3 regions of the Bradyrhizobium sp. I71 genome follow, and region 1 is predicted to be linked to each of the others. Evidence: riboswitches for the same ligand, from Rfam matches in the RefSeq annotation. Region 1 holds a riboswitch; each other region holds the start of a gene.
The links. A riboswitch is a leader RNA that binds a small molecule or an ion and turns the genes downstream of it on or off. The one in region 1 is predicted to bind cobalamin.
Positions count from the first base shown of each region.

Region 1 (6,148 bases):
GCTGCGGCCGGTCCTCGCGCGCGGCTGATTGCGACACGCGTCGTCTCGCGGGATCGCACCGCGACCGCGGCGATCGCCGAAGGAGATGGCGCATGACGGTGCATTTCATCGGCGCCGGCCCGGGCGCGCCCGATTTGCTGACGCTGCGCGGCCGCGATCTGATCGCAGCCTCTCCGGTCTGTCTCTATGCCGGCTCGCTGGTGACGGAGGGCGTGCTGGCGCATTGCCCGCCCGGTGCACGCATCGTCAACACCGCGCCGCTCTCGCTCGACGAGATCATCGCGGAGATCGCCGCCGCGCATGCAGAAGGCAAGGATGTCGCGCGGCTGCATTCCGGCGACCTCTCGATCTGGTCGGCGATGGGCGAGCAGCTTCGCCGCCTGCGCGCGCTCGGCATTCCCTGTTCGGTGACGCCGGGCGTGCCTGCTTTCTCGGCCGCTGCAGCGGCACTGGAGACCGAGCTGACGCTTCCTGGTCTCGCCCAGACCGTGGTGCTGACGCGCACGCCGGGCCGCGCCAGCGCAATGCCTAAAGGCGAGAAGCTCGCCGCATTCGCCGCGACCGGCGCGGTGCTCGCGATCCATCTGTCGATCCACCTGCTCGACAAGGTCGTGGCCGAGTTGACGCCGCATTACGGCACGGACTGCCCGGTCGCGATCGTCTGGCGCGCGAGCTGGCCGGACCAGCGCATCGTCCGCGCGACGCTTGGCACGCTTGATGCGACCGTGGGCAGCGAGATGGAGCGAACCGCGCTGATCCTGGTCGGCAGGACGCTTGGTGCTGCGGATTTCGACGAGAGCCGTCTCTATGCCGCCGACTACGACCGCCGCTATCGGCCGGTCGGCGCCGAGCCGCGTTTTCCGGAGGCATCGTGATGGCCGCAGCGCTCGTCATCTCCGCGCCGGCCTCCGGTGTCGGCAAGACCACGCTGACGCTGGCGCTCGCGCGCGCATGGCGCAATCGCGGCCTGAACGTGCAGTGCTTCAAGAGCGGGCCCGACTACATCGATCCCGCGTTCCACGCCGCCGCAACGGGCCGCGCCTCCGTCAACGTCGACAGCTGGGCGATGGATCGCGGAGCGATCGCGCATCTCGTCAGCCGCGGTGCCGACGCCGACGTCGTGCTTGCAGAGGGCTCGATGGGCCTGTTCGACGGTGTCGCCGCGCGCGGCGTCTCCGGCACCGGCGCCACCGCTGACATTGCGGAGATGCTGGGCTGGCCGGTGGTTCTTGTGATCGATCCCTCGGGCCAGGCGCAGACTGCGGCGGCGATCGCCGCAGGCCTTCGCGATTATCGTGCCGGCGTGCGCCTTGCGGGCGTCGTGCTCAACCGCGTCGCCAGCCCGCGTCATGAAGATCTGGTGCGGCGTGCGCTCGTTGATGCCGGCATCGCCGTGTTCGGCGCGCTGCCGCGTCATGCCGAGATCAGCCTGCCGAAGCGGCATCTTGGCCTGGTGCAGGCCGAGGAGCGGGCCGAGATCGGCCAGCTGATCGACGAGACCGCGCGCTTCGTCGCCGAGCATGTCGATCTCGATGCCGTGCTGCGATCGGCGGCTCGCTGGTTGCCGCAACCCGCCGCGAACGGTCTCAACGTGGCCCCACCCGGGCAACGCATTGCGCTCGCCCGCGACGCGGCTTTCTCCTTCGTCTATCCGCACATGCTGGAGGCCTGGCGCGCGGCGGGCGCCGAGATCTCGACATTCTCGCCGCTTGCCGATGAAACGCCTGACGCGAGCGCCGACGTCTGCTGGCTTCCTGGCGGCTATCCCGAACTGCACGCCGGCAAGCTCGCGGCCAATGCGCGCTTTCGGAGCGGCCTGCGCGCCTTCGCCGAGACACGGCCGGTCCACGGCGAGTGCGGAGGCTATATGGTTCTGGGCACAAGCCTCACCGATGCCGACGGGCTCCGCCATGAGATGACGGGCCTGCTCGGCCTCGAGACCAGCTTTGCCAAACGCCGCATGCATCTGGGCTATCGTCTCGCCGAACTGGCTGCGCCGATGCCGGGGCATCAGCCCGGTGCACGCCTGCGCGGTCACGAGTTCCACTATTCGACGATCGTCGCGCAGCCGGACGCGCCGCTGGCGGTCGTGCACGATGCGACGGGCGCCGCCATGGCCGAAACCGGCTCGCGGCGCGGCCACGCCACCGGTACATTCTTTCATCTGATCGCGGAGGACCGGTGAAAGGATTCGTGTCGTTCATTTCCGCCGGACCCGGCGATCCCGAGTTGCTCACGGTGAGGGGCGCTGCGCGGCTGCGCGAGGCCGACGTCGTGCTCTATGACGACCTCGCCTCCGGCGCGATTCTGGATCTCGCCCGGCCCGGCGCCAATCTCGTCGCGGTGGGAAAGCGGGCAGGGCGGCCCTCGACCAAGCAGCACCACGTCAACCGTCTCCTGGTGGACTATGCCGCGACGGGCGCGCGCGTGGTGCGGCTCAAGTCCGGCGATGCCGGCATTTTCGGCCGGCTCGAGGAGGAGCTGGAGACGCTGCGCGAAGCCGGCATCGGCTATGAGATCGTTCCCGGCGTCACTGCGGCCTGCGCCGCCGCCGCCCAGGCCGGCATTCCCCTGACCCGTCGGCATACCTCCCGCCGGGTGCAGTTCATCACGGGGGCCGATGTCAGCGGCGAGCTGCCGTCCAACCTGAACTGGGCGGCGCTGGCCGATCCCGAGGCCACGACCGTGGTCTATATGGGCCGGCGCACCTTTCCGGCGCTTGCCGCAAAATTGATCGCGCACGGCCTCGCCGCGGAGACCCCGGCGCTGTTCGCCGAATCCCTGGGCCGACCCGACGAGCGGCTGGTCCGCACCACGATTGCCGAGCTTGCCGAGCAGCTTGCCCGCGGCGGTGCCGCTTCCACCGCCGCCGTGATCCTGTTCGGTGCGCTGGCGGGGGATTATCCGTCATGATTGTCTTGGCCGCGCCTCGCCCCTTGACGCAGGCTCGGCGAAAGGGGCACACAGGAGAGGCAAGGTGCTCGACGCGGCGCAAAGCGCCGGAGCATAATCGGGAATGGGGATGGGCGGACCAAGTTGCGGCGCCCAAAACCCCAGCCGCCCCCGCGACTGTAAGCGGTGAGGGGCTCCGATCAGCCACTGGGCCGCAAGGTCCGGGAAGGCCGGAGAACCCAGTGAACCGCGAGCCAGGAGACCGGCCCTGCACGTTTTGAGGCCAAGGCCGTCGGGTGTGACGGCAGGAAGGATCTGAGCCATGCATATCGAACCGGGAATCGTCACGGGCGCCAAGCTCGTATTGAGTTACGCAACCGGCATCGCCGCAGGCGGCGTTGCGCTGAAGCTGGCGGCCGAAACCGTCCGCACGCAGGGCGTCGGCTCGTTCGCCGCGCGCACGCTCGCCACCACGGGCCTCGTCTTCACCTTCTTCCAGGTCCTGCCGCACTTCCCGGTCGGCGTCTCCGAAGTGCACTTCATCCTCGGCTCGACCTTGTTCCTGCTCTTTGGTGCTGCGCCCGCCGCCTTCGGCCTCGCTTTCGGCCTGCTGCTCCAGGGGCTGTTGTTCGAGCCCGCCGACCTGCCGCAATACGGCATGAACGTCACCACGCTGCTGGTGCCGCTGCTCGCGATCCAGGCCATCGCCACGCGCATCATTTCGCGCAACACCGCCTATGTCGATCTGAAGTACGGTCAGGCGCTGGCGCTGTCGACGACTTATCAAGCGGGTGTTGTCGCCTGGGTGGCGTTCTGGGCGCTCTACGGCTCCGGTTTTGCCATGAGCAACCTCGCCAACATCGCGACCTTCGCGGCCTCCTACGCGCTGGTCATCGTGATCGAGCCGCTGGCAGACCTCGCAGTGCTGGCGCTGGCGAAGTCGCTGCGTGGCGTCACCGCGCCCGGCCTCGTCACTCCGCGCCTGCACAGCGGCGCCTGAGAGACAAGCGAAAGGGCGGCCTTGATTGCCGCCCGTCGCGCTCGCGATGCTCACGCTCTCCCTGATAGGCATCGGTTGCGGCGATCCCGAGCAGCTCACGCGCGCCGCGATCGCTGCCATCAACGCGGCCGATCTCGTCCTGATCCCACGCAAGGGGGCTGCGAAGTCCGATCTCGCCGATCTCCGGCGAACGATCTGCGCGGACTTGCTCACCAGTGACAAGACAGCCATCGCCGAATTCGACCTTCCCGTGCGCGACGCCGGTGAGGCCGACTACCGCAAGGGCGTAGACGATTGGCACGATGCGGTTGCCGCGACCTGGTCGCAGACGATCGCGAGGCATCTCGATGGTGAGGGCAAGGTTGCGCTCTTGATCTGGGGCGATCCGTCGCTCTACGACTCCTCGCTGCGCATTGCACGGCGATTGAATCCGTTGCCGGCGATCGAAGTCGTGCCCGGCATTACCTCGATCCAGGCGCTGTGTGCGGCGCATGCGCTGCCGCTCAACGACATCGGCGAGCCGTTCTTGGTCACGACGGGGCGGCGCTTGCGCGAAGGCGGCTGGCCGCAAGGTGTCGATACCGTGGTGGTGATGCTCGACGGCGGCACGGCGTTCCAGTCGCTCGATCCGGAGCGTCTGCATATCTGGTGGGGCGCCTATCTCGGCATGCCCGATCAGATCATCATGTCCGGCGCGCTGGCCGAGGTCGGTCCGCACATCGTGATCGCGCGGCAGGAAGCGCGCGAGCGGCACGGCTGGATCATGGACAGCTATCTTCTCAAGCGCAGGGCGTAAGCGAGGCAGCATGCTCCCCGAATGGGTCCACCGGAAATGCCCCGAGATCTCCGCACATCATCGCGATGCGGCGATCGCGCGGCAGGCGCAGCTGACCAAGCCGACCGGCGCGCTCGGCCGGCTCGAGCAGCTCGCGATCGAGCTTGCGGGCTTGCAGGCGACCGAAGAGCCGCGCGCCTTGCGGGTGCCGATCATCATCTTCGCCGGCGATCACGGCATCGTCGCGCAGGGCGTGTCGGCCTATCCGCAAGCCGTGACGATTGCGATGATGGCGAATTTTGCCTCCGGCGGCGCGGCAATCTCGGTGCTGGCGCGCGAGCTGGGTTCGAGCCTGGAGGTGGTCGACGCCGGCACGCTGGCCCGGGAGCAGATGGCGGGCGTCGTCACCGACAAGCCGCGCAACGGCACGCGCGACTTCAGCGTCGAGGCTGCGCTGACGCCCGCGGACCTCGCCTTTGCCTTCGAGGCCGGCCAGCGTGCGGTGGTGCGCGCCGAGGCCGGTCGGCCAGATCTCCTGATCCTCGGCGAGATGGGCATCGGCAACACCACGACATCCGCGGCGATCGCGGCGAGCCTGCTTGGTGTGAGCGCCGCGGAGATCGCGGGCAGCGGCACCGGCGTCGATGCGGCCGGCCGCGCGCACAAGGCACGGGTGATCGATGCGGCGATCGCCCGCCACGGCGTCGCCGGAGCGTCGGTCGAGCAGATCCTGTGCGCCGTCGGCGGCCTCGAGATCGCGGCGATCTCAGGCGCGATCATTGCGGCCGCGCAAGCCCGCATTCCGGTGTTGATCGACGGCTTCATCGTGTCCGTCGCGGCGCTGGCGGCGGCGCGTCTCAATCCGTCCTGCCAGCCGTTCCAGCTCGCCTCGCATCAATCGGCGGAGCAGGGGCATCGGCTGGTGCTGCGCGCGCTGAACGTGCAGCCGCTGATCAGCCTCGATCTCAGGCTCGGGGAGGGATCGGGGGCGGCCATCGCGCTGCCGCTGGTCCGCGCGGCCTGCGCGCTTCACAACGGTATGACGACCTTCGCGCAGGCCAACGTGCCGGATCGCCAGGCCTGATGCGGCTCAAGCCACGCGCTGGTTGACGGAGACGACACGCCAGCCCGCCGCGAGCCGGTCGATCCGGGTCAGCGACAGCGGATCGATCACGAAGCGCAAGGCGGCTTGCGGCGTCAGGTCCAGTGCAATGCAGAGCGCGGCGCGGATGGTGCCGGAATGCACGACGAGCGTTGCCGATCCGGCCCCGATCCGCGACAGTCCCAGCCGGACGCGGGCGATCTGATCCGCAAAGCTTTCGCCGTTCGGCGGCCGTCCGTGCGCCGGATCGTGCCAGAACTGCGCGTAAGTCTCGCCACCGGTCGCGGCGAGCTCGTCATGCCGGCGGCCGGTCCAGTCGCCGAAATCCTGCTCGCGGAATTCGCTGACCAATTCCGGTTCGAACCCCAGTGCGCGCGCG
Region 1 covers NZ_CP059398.1:6,296,426-6,302,573, forward strand. The annotation lists gene FJV43_RS30095 (cobalamin biosynthesis protein) at 1-96, shown strand, start outside; gene cobM (precorrin-4 C(11)-methyltransferase) at 93-875, shown strand; gene FJV43_RS30105 (cobyrinate a,c-diamide synthase) at 875-2,185, shown strand; gene cobA (uroporphyrinogen-III C-methyltransferase) at 2,182-2,913, shown strand; cobalamin riboswitch at 2,959-3,178, shown strand; gene FJV43_RS30115 (energy-coupling factor ABC transporter permease) at 3,215-3,892, shown strand; gene cobF (precorrin-6A synthase (deacetylating)) at 3,939-4,688, shown strand; gene cobT (nicotinate-nucleotide--dimethylbenzimidazole phosphoribosyltransferase) at 4,699-5,751, shown strand; gene FJV43_RS30130 (histidine phosphatase family protein) at 5,758-6,148, opposite strand, start outside.

Region 2 (6,148 bases), 1.4 Mb from region 1:
AGAAGGCGGCGGCCAGCACGGTGGAGCCGGTGCCGTAAGGATAGGCCTCGACCGTGATCGGCAGACCCTGCGCCTGCGCCTTCTCGATCAGCAGGCGGCAGCGCTCGACGTCGGTCTTGCTCGACGAGTTGAAATGGCAGATGTGCATGTGCGCGCCGGTGGCGCCGGCATAGCCGATCAGGCGGATATAGGCTTCCGCCGCGCTCTCGGGGTCGATGCGCGACATGAAGGCGACGTGGGTGAAGGTCGGCACGTCCTTGGCCGCAGCCAGCTGGCAGACCGCCGTCAGCTCCTGCACGCCGGCGCCCGGCGCATAGGCGTTCAGGATGCCGACACCGATGCCGCCCTCGTTCAGGCCGCGGGTGAGGCGCTCGAGAATGCCCGATACCTCCGCATCGGTCGCGACGTTGTCCATCCAGCGCCGATCGCGCATGGCATTGCCGAACGCCTCCAGCGAGCTCTCGGCATTGGAGCCCGTCATCGCGCCGATGCGGGCAAAGGCCCAGTTGGTGGCGGCGCCGTAGTTCAGCACGCGGCCTTTCCGCGCCTGGCGCTCGTACCAGGATGCGACCGGCAGCACGCCGGCCTCGAGATCCAGCGTCGTCGTGACGCCGTCGAACGCCTGCATGCGGTCGGCCGGGACCGACTGGCCATGCGCGTGCAGGTCGATGAAGCCGGGCGCCACCACGAGCCCGGTCGCGTCGATCACCCGCTCGGCGCCGCCGAGGCCCGTGCCGACAGCGGCGATCCTGCCACCCACCACCGCCACGTCACCAACGGCATCCATCCCGCTCGCGGGATCCACCACCCGGCCGCCGCTGATCACCAAACCGCTCATATCGTCACTCCGAAAGCTATTGCCAAAACCTCCAAAGGCCCGGCGGCCGCTTCGGAGGCGAAAGACCGGCCGCATCGCGCACCGTGCCGGCGCGCATAGATGCAGATTTTGGCGGACACGACCACCACCACTGATGCCGATCCTGCATGCTTTCATGTGAGGCCGATCAATGTCGAGAATTATTGGGACCGGAGCGCGACAACGCCGTTGCGTCAATTCGTCGGTCCAATCGACACGCGCTCGCATCCTCGCGGCATGATTTGCCCGAGCTGTGCTTCGCTTCGCACCCTTTCAAGGAAAGGGCGCAGGGAAGGCCGGGCACCGGCTGGCACCCATAAGACCCCTGCGCTGAACGAATGCACACGCAATTGCACAGGGGAGACACAGGGCAGCCGAAACCAGGCCTTCCCTGCGCGATGGTTTGACGGCCTATGCCGCGCTCTCCCCGGAGCCGAATTCCTTCTGGCCTCCGTCACCTCCGCGAAATGCACGCTACCCGCGCCGGTTGACGCGAGTGACGCGTTCGCCGAGGCTTGACCGTAGCAACGACGGCCAGGACCACACGGTTTCGCCGTACGCAGGCGATCCTGCGCCGCCAAGAGGCTTCGCAAGACAATGAGCGCCGTTCGTCTTCGCAGGAAGCGACATGCTCACGAGGTTCATCTCGCCCTGCACGCGCAAGCTCCGCCTTTAACGCCGCCCGCGTCCACCGCAACTCCCAGCCCGCGCTCGAAACGACGTACGACCGCCCCTTAGGTGGGTTGGGATGGGCGAGACATACGACAAATCCGAATTTCGGTAAAGTGGAATATTTTCGCGGGAAGGGATTGACAGGGACCCGGGCTGTTTTGCCCGACGACCATCGAGCGATGCGCGCGTCGGCCTGTCACCGTGCAACGCGCTGACCTGCATCGCGAGACAGCCAGTTGACAGCGCTTTGCAAAAAAACCTAGGGTGACTGCGACGGTTCTCCTTCGGGAGATCAATAGGGAATGCGGTGCGGGGATCCCCCAATGCCGTGGCTGCCCCCGCAACTGTAAGCGGTGAGCCTTCGCCAAACGCCACTGAGCCCACCGGCTTGGGAAGGCGGCGACAGGCAACGACCCGCGAGCCAGGAGACCTGCCGTCAGTCGTGGTCACACGCGAGCACATTGGGCGGGGTGTCCTGGTGAGTGTGGAGCTGCCTTTCTTTTGAGGCGGCGACAAGCTGCGTTCGCGGTGACGTGCCACGTTATCGCGAGTCCTGTTGATGACCTCCCAGACGATTTTCGCGCCACGGCATCGCCGTGTGTTGTTCCTTTCAGTTGCATTCTCCTGCTTCGTTTTGTCGACCGATGGCTGGGCACAGTCCGAAAGGCTAGGCCAAACACTCGACCCTGTGGTGGTGCAATCGCCGGCAAGGCCGCCGAACGCTCGCAGCACCCGCCACAGCAGCGATGCAACACGCGCCGCGCGCTCACGCCAGCAACCAACCATATCGGCCGACGCGCGCGCTCCGGCGGTTAACCCGGCAGGTCCCGTGCTCGCCGCACCGACGCTCAACCTGACCGGTGCAAGCACGGCCGGCAGCCGCCTCGGCCTGACGCGGCTGCAGACGCCGGCCAGTGTGGAGGTGATTTCAGCCGAGACCATCGCCGAACGCGGCCAGCAGAACATCCTGGACGCTGTGACGCAAAATGCGACCGGCTTCACGGCGAGCCCGGCACCTGGCAATGGCGGGGTCTCGTTCAACACCCGCGGCTTTACGGGCCTTGGTTCCGTCATGACGCTGTACGACGGCACGCAGCTCTATATCGGCGCCGGGACGGTGACCTTTCCGTTCGACACATGGTCGACCGAGCGCATCGAAGTGCTGCGCGGCCCTGCGTCGGTGATGTATGGCGCGGGCGCGGTCGGCGGCGCCATCAACATCGTTTCGAAACTGCCGCTGTGGGTTCCTCGCAACCAGGCGGAGGTCTCGCTGGACAGCAACATGACGCGGCGAATCGCCGTGGATAGCGGTGGTCCAGTTAGCAAGGACGTCGCCTATCGGATCACCGCCACCGGCAACATGTCGGACGGATGGGTTGATCGTGACAACACCTCGAACGTCGCGCTTCACGCCGTGGTCCAGATCAGGCAGAACGAAGACGTTACCTGGACGCTGTCTACGGACTACGGTGACCGAAATCCCTCACGCTACTTCGGCACGCCGCTGATCAACGGCATGCTCAATGAATCTCTCCGGTTCAAGAACTACAACGTCAGCGACAGCCACATCCGATACCAGGATAGCTGGAACCAGGCGAAGACCGAATGGCAGGTCGCCGATGGCATCTCGATCCAGAACACGCTGTACTATCTGAACTCCAAGCGGCACTGGAAGGACGTCGAAAGCTACGCCTATAATCCTGCCACCGGCCTCATCAACCGAAGCAGCTATATCGAGATTTTTCACGACCAGCAGCAGGTCGGCAATCGCATGGATGCGAAATTTCGTGGACATGTCTTCGGCATGGCCAACGAGTTCCTGGCAGGCTTTGACGTCAACAGCATCAATTTTACCCATACCAACAACTCTCCCTATGGCGGCTCGTCGTCGGTCAACCCTTACAGCTTCGTTCCAGGGGTATTTAGCAGCCCGAACCCGACAGTTCCCGGTTTCGGCAGCGTGACCAACCAATACGCGTTGTTCGCCGAGAACAGGCTGTCGGTCACCGAGCAACTGTCGTTGATTGCCGGTATCCGACAGGATGAACCGACAATCACTCGGACTGACTACGCCACGCCCACAAACAGCTTCGAAAAATCGTTCTCCTCAACAACCTGGCGCGCCGGCGCGGTCTATGCACCCATCAAGGACCTCGCATTCTATGGCCAGTATGCCACTGCGGTCGATCCGGTCGGAGGGCTGATCTCACTGTCCTCCGCAAACAAGAATTTCGATCTGGCTACCGGCCGACAGATCGAGATTGGCGTCAAGCAATCGTTCTGGGGCGGCCGCGGTGAATGGACTCTGGCCGGCTACGAGATCGTGAAAAATAATCTGCTGGCGCGCGATCCCAACATTCCTTCGCTGACCGTCCAGGTCGGCCAGCAATCATCGCGCGGCGTCGAAGCATCGGTCGGATTCCTGCTCGACTATGGCTGGCGAATCGATGCCAACATCGCGTTCCTGCGCGCGAAGTATGACGACTTCGTGCAATCGGTTGGCGGCGTAGCCGTAAACTATGCCGGCAACGTACCGGTCAACGTGCCGCAGACCGTCTCCAACATCTGGGCGACCTGGGCTTTTGCACCGAACTGGTCAGCCAATGCGGGCGTGCAGATCGTCGGCAAGACCTACGCGGACAATGCCAACACGATGACGCGCCCAGCCTACAACATCGTCAATGCCGGTGTGCAGTGGAAGCCCGATCTCAATACCACCGTGTCGTTCCGCGTCTACAATCTGTTCGATGAAGTCTACACCACGTCGGGCGGTACCACCCAGTGGCTGCTCGGCACGCCGCGCACGGTGCAAGTCGCAGTCAACGTGACGTTCTGAGCGTGGCACGCGCCCTGAAACGCACACTCCGGCGGTGGCTCTATGTCGGCCACCGCTGGGTCGGCATCGTCACCTGCCTGTTCTTCGCCATGTGGTTCATGTCCGGCGTGGTAATGATGTACGTCGCTTCTCCCGGCCTTTCCGACAACGAAAGGCTGGCAGCGCTTCCCGACATTCAATGGGAGAAGGTGGTGCTGTCGCCCGACGACGCGATGAAGGCGGCGGGCGCCACCCGTTATCCGCGCGATCTCCGGCTTTCCATGCTGGCCGACGAGCCGGTGTATCGGATCACCGGCTGGGACGGAAAACGGCAGGCGATCTCCGCGGCCGATGGCCGCGTCGTGACCGGCGTTTCCGAACGGCAGGCCCTCGCGGTCGCGCAACGTCATCCCGCGAGCAGATCGCCGCAACTGGAAGACATCGTCGATCGCGACCAATGGAGCGTCACCGCCCGTTACGATCCGCTGCGACCGCTCTACCTCATCGGGCTCGGCGATGATGCCGGCACCAAGCTCTATGTCTCCTCGCGCTCCGGCGAGATCGTGCTCGACACCAACCACACCGAGCGCGTCTGGAACTGGCTCGGCTCGATCCCGCATTGGATCTATCCGACCGTATTGCGCAAGGACGGGCCGTTGTGGCGGCTGGTGGTGCTTTGGATCTCCGGCATCTGCCTCATCGTTGGTGTCACCGGCGTCTGGATCGGCATCCTGCGCGTACGGCTGAAGCGGCGCTATGCGAGCGGCAGGATCACGCCCTATCGCGGCTGGATGGCGTGGCACCACGTCACTGGCCTGATCGCGGGCGTCTTCGTGCTGACCTGGATGTTCTCCGGTTGGCTTTCACTCAATCCCGGCGAACTTTTTGCAGGCCGCAACACCACGCGGGAGACGCTGCAACGCTACGCCGGCCATGATGCGCCGACCATCGCGACTAGGCTGCCGACGCCGCAATCCGCCGCGGTCGAAGCGCGCTTCGTCTGGCTCGATGGCGGCCCGATGATGATCGCCGCATCGCGTGACGGCACGCAGAGGCTGCTGGATGTGACGTCGGGTCGAATCGCGACACTCCCGCAGGATCGGCTTTGGACGGCCGCAGCGAAATTGCTGCCGCAAGCGCGCCTCGCGGAACGGCTCGTCCTCGACGACTACGATTCCTATTGGTATGCGCATCATCACGACCGCGAGTTGCCGGTGCTGCGCGCTGTGTTTGATGATGACGCGAAAACATGGTTTCACATCAGCCCTGTCACGGGCGACATCATTGGCCGCGTGGACAGCAGCCGTCGCACATATCGCTGGCTGTTCAACGCGCTGCACAGTTTCGATTTCCGCTTGCTGCTGATGCATCGCCCGATCTGGGACATCGTGGTCTGGCTGTTGTCGATCCTTGGCACCATCGTCTCGGTGAGCGGCGTCGTCGTCGGCTGGCGTTATCTGCGCCGTTGAAGCAAACCCACTTCGAATGAGTATGAGAGCGACGCGGTCAGATTGACCGGTCGCCGCAAGTTCCGGACGGCGAACGCTGGCACCGTGATCATGCGACAGACCGCGAAGCGGCTCCGCCGTCTTCTCGCCTGCATTGTCATTCAGGGAGTTGGACGGGGCGGCTTACGGTGGGCAAAGTTCCCGAAGGTTCCGTGTGATCGTCCGATATCTTCTGCAACGCGATTCCCGTCATGCCGTTTCGCGCCGCGTCCTCCTCGGCGGACTGGTGTCGGCCGGGAGTGCCCTTGCGCTCGGTGGATGCGCCGGCCTGGGCGCGGCCGGCGCGCGCTTTGACGC
Region 2 covers NZ_CP059398.1:4,857,289-4,863,436, reverse strand. The annotation lists gene FJV43_RS23500 (amidohydrolase family protein) at 1-838, opposite strand, end outside; cobalamin riboswitch at 1,786-1,981, shown strand; gene FJV43_RS23495 (TonB-dependent siderophore receptor) at 2,088-4,364, shown strand; gene FJV43_RS23490 (PepSY domain-containing protein) at 4,367-5,812, shown strand; gene FJV43_RS23485 (alpha/beta hydrolase) at 6,006-6,148, shown strand, end outside.
Region 2: it holds a riboswitch for cobalamin, as region 1 does, so the genes downstream of both, FJV43_RS23495 (TonB-dependent siderophore receptor) here and FJV43_RS30115 (energy-coupling factor ABC transporter permease) in region 1, are expected to answer to the same signal.

Region 3 (6,148 bases), 1.5 Mb from region 1:
CGACACAGGCGCGGCGACGCAACCCGGATGGCGCGGAAGCGTAGTCCGGGGAGGTGTCGCGCTATGGAACGATTTGTCCCGGATTTCGCTGCGCTCCATCGGGGCGACGAGAGGACTGCTCAGGCCGACATCACTCCCTTGCGCCCGAACGGATCGAGCAGGCGCACGACCTCGCAGACGGCGACGAGGCCGGCGAGCCAGGCGAAATTGGTCAGCCCGATGCGCGTGACGATGGCTGCGGTGAAGGCGGCCTCTCCGCCCAGGAACGGCGTCGCGGCGAGCAGCGCGAGCTCGTAGGCCGCATAGGCGGCGACGAGCGTGAGCGCCAGCATCAGCATCGTGCGGCGCTGCGGCAGCATGCGGAGCACGGCCGACGCCACTGCGGTCGCCAGCAGCGCAGCCGCGCCGATGACGAATCCCCAGGCGATGGTGCTGCCATCGATGGGATAGTGCAGCGCGCCGAAACCGATGCTCTGGTTCACGAGCCAGGCACCGGTGACGACGAGCAGCGCCGGACGCAGCGGCAGCATCGCGGCCGCGACCACGGCGAAGGCCGCAAACGGCGTCGCACAGGCGAACGCAAAACTTGCGAGCGCGCACGACACCGTCAGCAGCGCGAAGCCGAACATCGGCGCGACACGCGGCGCCACCGGATGGAGGCGGAAACCGTCGCCGCCGGACGGCAGGATATTGAGAGCCATAAGTGATCTCCTTCTCTTCGAGTTCTAGTCCATTTGGGGGCCCGTGACAGCCCCATTGAAATCAAAACGTGGCGCCGGCCTTCAGCAGATAGGTGCGACCGGGCAGCGGATAGGCGCTGAAGCGACCGTCCGTGAAGGTGCTTGCGACGGCGTAGTCGTAGTAGAGCGCATTCAGCACATTGTTGATGCTGAGCGACCAGAAGTAGCGCTCATATTGGCCGCTGAGCTTCAGGTCGATCGTGCCGTTGGCGGGAATCGGCTTCTGGGTTCCGGCCTGGTCGTTGTCCATGCGACGCTCGCTCCAGAAGCGCGCGGTGGCGTCCAGCACCAGATAGTTCTGCCAGATGTTCCAGGTGAGGCCCGCACTCGCGGCGTAGCGCGACACCAGCGGCACGTCGTTGCCCGCCCAGACGCCTTCGCGGAAGACGGCCCGTGTATAGGCCATGCCGGAGCGCACCAGCAGGGCGTCGTTGATGCGATAGGAGACGCTGGTCTCCGAGCCGTAGCGGCGGGTCGGATCCAGATTGGTGTTGTAGAACAGGATCGGATTGAAATGGATCTCGTTGGCGAGGTCCATCAGATAGAGGCTGCTCTGCATCTGCAGTCCGCCTCCTCTGATGCGCAGCCCACCCTCGATGTCCTGCGAGGTCTGGGTCTTGAGCTGGAACGTCTGCGGGAGCGGATTGAAGAACGGGTCGAATGAAGGGCCCGACGACACCCGCTCGTCGACATCAGGCGTGCGGAAGGCGCGCGCAACCCGGCCGAACAGCGCGACGGTGTCATTGAGGCGATGCTCCGCACCGAGGTGCAGCGCATATTGCGTCTCGTCGCTCCCGAGCGGGAGCGCGCCGATGTCGGCGTTGAACGGAGCCGCCGGGTCGAAATTGTCACGCGCCGAGAGATTGGTGTTCTGCACCCGGGCGCCGTAGGAGATATCGGTCGCTGGCGCGACGCCGAGCGTGTGCTGGACATAGCCCGCAACCGTCCGCTGCCTGAGATCGTAATTGTGCCAGGGAGCGAGACCCTGGCCGGCGCCGCGGTTCTGCTGAAAGCTCGCATCGTAGTAGTCGACGCCGGTCAGCAGCTGCGACGGCATTCCGAGCAGAAGGCTCTTCACGCTGAGCCGCGGCGTGATCGACCATGTCGCAAGGTCAGCATCGACATAGGTCGACGTGAAGAAAGCCGGGACCGGCGCCGGGCTCGAGAAGAACGCACTCTGCTGCTTCTTGTCGCGCACGCCGCCGTCGACGATGAGATCGACGCCGTTGACAAGGGTTTTCGTGAAGCCCGCGGTCGCGCCAAAACCCTGCTGATTGGCGTAGTTGAAGGGCGTGCTGGTCCCTCGCCGGCTGGTCGCGAGCTCGTCGACGCCGATGGAGGGATCGACGGTACGGCCGCCCGGCAGTCGCAGCTCCTGATTGTCAGCGGTGACGGTCAGGAAGGCGGTCAGGCCCGGCGTCGTGTAGTTCAGATTGCCGACGCCATTCTCCTGGGAGTAGCGATTGTTGTCGCGATAGCCGTCGGTCCTGACGGCATTGCCGTAGAACGAGGTCGACCACGGACCGGAATTGATCGCGGCCGAGACGTTGCCGAGCCTGGTATTGAACGAGCCGAAACCGGCCTCGATGCGCGCGGTCACGGGCGGGCCGCCGACGCCGTTCTTGGTGACGATGTTGATGACGCCGCCGACCGCATTGTCGCCATACAGCACCGCACCGGAATTGCCGCGCGTGATCTCGATGCGCTCGATGGCATTGAGCGGGATGGTGGAGAGGTCCACCTGCGCCATATCGATGTCGTTCAGCCGCCGTCCGTTGACCAGCACCAGCGTGTTGGCCGTGGCGAAGGCACCGAAGCCGCGGAGGTCGACACTGGTCTTGGCACCGATCTGGCCGCCATAGAACGTCGTGATCTGGGCGCCCGGCACTTGCGTCGCGATGATCTCGGCCAGCGTCTGCGACGGCGCATGAGCGATGTCCGCAGCCGTAATGACGGTCGTAGCCGCGCCGACGATACCGCCATTGCCGGCGGCGGCCTCGTTGCCCGAGCCGGACGAGCCGGTCCCACTCCGCGCCCCGTCCGGCGCCGCTCGGCGCCGCCCCGCCTCGCCATCGCCGATCGCCCTGGCACGCGTACGGTTCTGATCGTCGGATCTGGTCACTTCGACCGGCGGCAGCTGCTCGGCGACGGACTGCTGGGCGTGGGCGATGGAGAGATCGAGCGAATACAGCGAAACAGCCGCAACGATGCCGGCGCGGCAGCGCCTGGCGGCAGTGACAATACGGGACACAATTATAACCTCGGCATGACGTCAGTGGCACGTCACAGCGAACGAGGCCTTACGGCGGAGCGATCGATGGCTCCGGCAAAGCTAATGTCTGTACTCCCCGACCGACATCTTCGCGTGTGACCACGGCTGACGGCAGGTCTCCTGGCTCGCGGGTCGTTACCTCTGCGTCGCCTTCCCAGGACCGAGATTCCCAGTGGCATAGGACGAGAGATTCACCGCTTACAGTTGCGGGGGCAGCCATGGCATTGAGAAGATCCCGACCATGGGACATCTCGCACCACGTTCCCTTTTGATCTCCATGAGGAGAACCGTCAGCGGCCAATCTACGGGGCGTCCAGGCCGGGAGTCAATCGACCGCTGGCATCTTGGCGCAGACGCGATCGGCCGGCTCCACAACGAATCGAGCAATGCCCTGCGCCGCCTACGTTCGCCCCCGCGGGCGCTGGGCCTGAGCCCAGGCGACAGCGACATCCCGCGGCGGAGCGTCGAGGCGCTTGATCGGCGTCAGTTCGCCGGACGCCGAGACGATCGCGGTCTCTTCGCGCCGGCAGCGCGTGCAGACGAAACGGACCTCATGCGGGGATGCCGACCAGCTTGAACGTTTCACGTTGGCGGCCATCGGCCAGGCATCGCAATGCGAGCACGATACCAGGAACCGGCCAGGATCGAGCATACCCATTCCATTGGACTCCGCGTCCTGCCCACTGCTTCCAATGACTATCCTATGTGAATCGTTCCGGTGCCTCGGCACCGTCAACGCCACGTTCGCTGGACGCCTGCGCGCTGCTCGCCGTTCCCACGAGACCTCCGGCGTTGTCGATTTCAAGGCTTGCGAATTTCATCCGATGTCCCCCTGCTCCGACCAACCCTATCAGGTCGAGACGGCGAGGACGATGGGGAGCCGCGCCTCGCAAGGCAGAAGGTAATCCGTTCAGCGAGCCCCCTTGAGGGTGCAGGATGTCGTGCAGGTGACCGTGGTGCCGCGATCGCACGATCTGCAGGCGTTGACGCACTGGTTCATGTCGCGTGGATTGTAGCTGCTGTAGTTTCGTATCGGACAGCTCGGCGTCGTCGAGCCGGTGATGTCCCGCTCCTGGTCGCAGGCCGCCGTCATGAGCGCGAATATGATCACGGCAACGAGGCGCATGGGACTTGCCCTGTCAGGCACAGCACGATGACACTCGCGAGGTGCGCTGCATTGCAACGAACCCCGGCCTTCCCACCACGAGCCACCGCCGATCGGCGATGCCCGCGTGCTGCGAGAATGCGCGCTAAATGTTAAGAACGGATTTCAGCCGGCCTCAGGCCGCAGCCGTGGTCGCGATCGCCTGCCGAATATCCACCGCCAGCTGGCGATACTGTTCCCCGAGCCTCAGATAGAACTCGCGCTTGGTGCTGTCGGTGGCGAGCTTGGCGATCAGTTCGCATTCGGCGGTGAGCGTCTCGAACCGTTCCAACCTGTCCTGAAGTTCTGTCATCGGCGTGTCCCCGTCAAACGCCACAAGGACAGCTAACCTAAATCCGGGAAATAGGTCACGGCGAACATCGTTATGGGGTAGCATCAATTATTCCGCGGCAGCCTATTTCTGCTCGAGTCGCCAGGCGCCGTCCCAAGCGGCATCCGGCGGATTGGCCGCGAACTGCGCGATGCGGCCGAGCATCGTGCGCGAGGGACCGTCGCCGGGGACCGCCTCGAGCGCCGCGTTGAAGGCAGCACGTGCGTCGTCGAAGCGCCGGGCACGATACGCGGCGAGACCATCGACGTAGTGCGTGCGCAGGCTGACTTGCGCATCGGTGAGTGCGCCCGGTCGCGCCATCACCTCGAAGATCGCCTGCGGCGCGCTTTGGCCCGCGACCGCAAGACGGTCGATCTCGCGCAATTCGAGGCGAGATCCAATCGCGTCCGCAGTCGCCTGCGAGACCAGGATGCGGGTGCCGTAGACCTTGTTGACGGCCTCCAGCCGCGAGGCGAGATTCACGGCGTCGCCCATCACGGTAAAGCTCATCATCAGCTCGGAGCCGATGCTGCCGGTCAGGACCTCGCCGGTGGCGATGCCGATCCGCAGATCGCACGGCGCGGGCATGGCGCGGATACCGAGCAGATCGGGCAGCTGCTTCTGCAGCGCGGGCACCTGGTCGGCCATCTCGATGGCGGCAAGGCCGGCGAGCAGGGCCTGCGCGTCCTCTTCGACGAAGGGCGGTCCCCAATAGGACATGATGGCGTCGCCGATGTATTTGTCGATGACGCCGCGATTGCTCCTGATGGGGCCGGACATCAAGGTGAAATAGTGGTTCATCACCTTGACGAGGCCACGCGGGGTCATGCCCTCGCTCATGGAGGTGAAGCCGCTCATGTCGCAGAACATGATGGTCATGACCCGGCGCTCGCCGTCGATGGCGACCTCCGGCCGCTCGATCAGTCCCTGCACCACCTTGGGGTCGATGTAGCGGCCAAAGGTCTCCCGGATGCGCTCGTTGTGCCGCAACTGCTCGATCATGCGATTGAAGGCCGCGGCGAGTTCGCCGATCTCGTCCTGCGTCGAGACGGCGATGGGCTTGTCGAACCGGCCCGCCTCGACCTCGCGGGCGCCGGCCAGCAGCAGCCGTACCGGACGCGTGATGCCGCTGGACACCAGCAGCGCAAAGGCAAATCCGACGATTGCCGCGAGCAATGTCACGACACCCGAAACGATGATCGTCTGATGCTGGCGGCTGATCACCTGCGACGTCGAGAAGAAGACCTGCGCCAGCATATCGCCGCGGATCGTATCGATCTTCCGGTTGAACTGGTCGCGCAGCACGTCGATGTGTTCCAGCGTGCCGCGCGCCTCGGTCATCTGTCTGGCGTCGACCTGCTTGAGGAGCTTCGCATGGCTCTCGCTCAAGTCGCGGCGCAGCTCGGTAACGGCGGTGTCGATGCGGATATCGATTCGCGCCAGCGCGGCATTGTCGGAATACGTCCTGGGGTCGTCGATGATCGCGTTGATCAGCTTGCGCGCGGCCTCGGCCTCCTCCTCGATCCTGCGGTCCGATTCCTCGAATTCGCGAAGGCGCGCCGCATAGGCCTCCTCATCCGACGGCGCCTCCATCCGGGTCATGACCATCCGCCGCAGCGCCAGCGCCCGCTCCAGCGAGCGAATGTTGGCGCGCGCCAGAT
Region 3 covers NZ_CP059398.1:7,772,860-7,779,007, forward strand. The annotation lists gene FJV43_RS36865 (hypothetical protein) at 120-701, opposite strand; gene FJV43_RS36870 (TonB-dependent receptor) at 763-2,991, opposite strand; cobalamin riboswitch at 3,105-3,319, opposite strand; gene FJV43_RS36875 (hypothetical protein) at 3,413-3,670, opposite strand; gene FJV43_RS36880 (hypothetical protein) at 3,923-4,138, opposite strand; gene FJV43_RS36885 (hypothetical protein) at 4,293-4,469, opposite strand; gene FJV43_RS36890 (adenylate/guanylate cyclase domain-containing protein) at 4,572-6,148, opposite strand, start outside.
Region 3: it holds a riboswitch for cobalamin, as region 1 does, so the genes downstream of both, FJV43_RS36870 (TonB-dependent receptor) here and FJV43_RS30115 (energy-coupling factor ABC transporter permease) in region 1, are expected to answer to the same signal.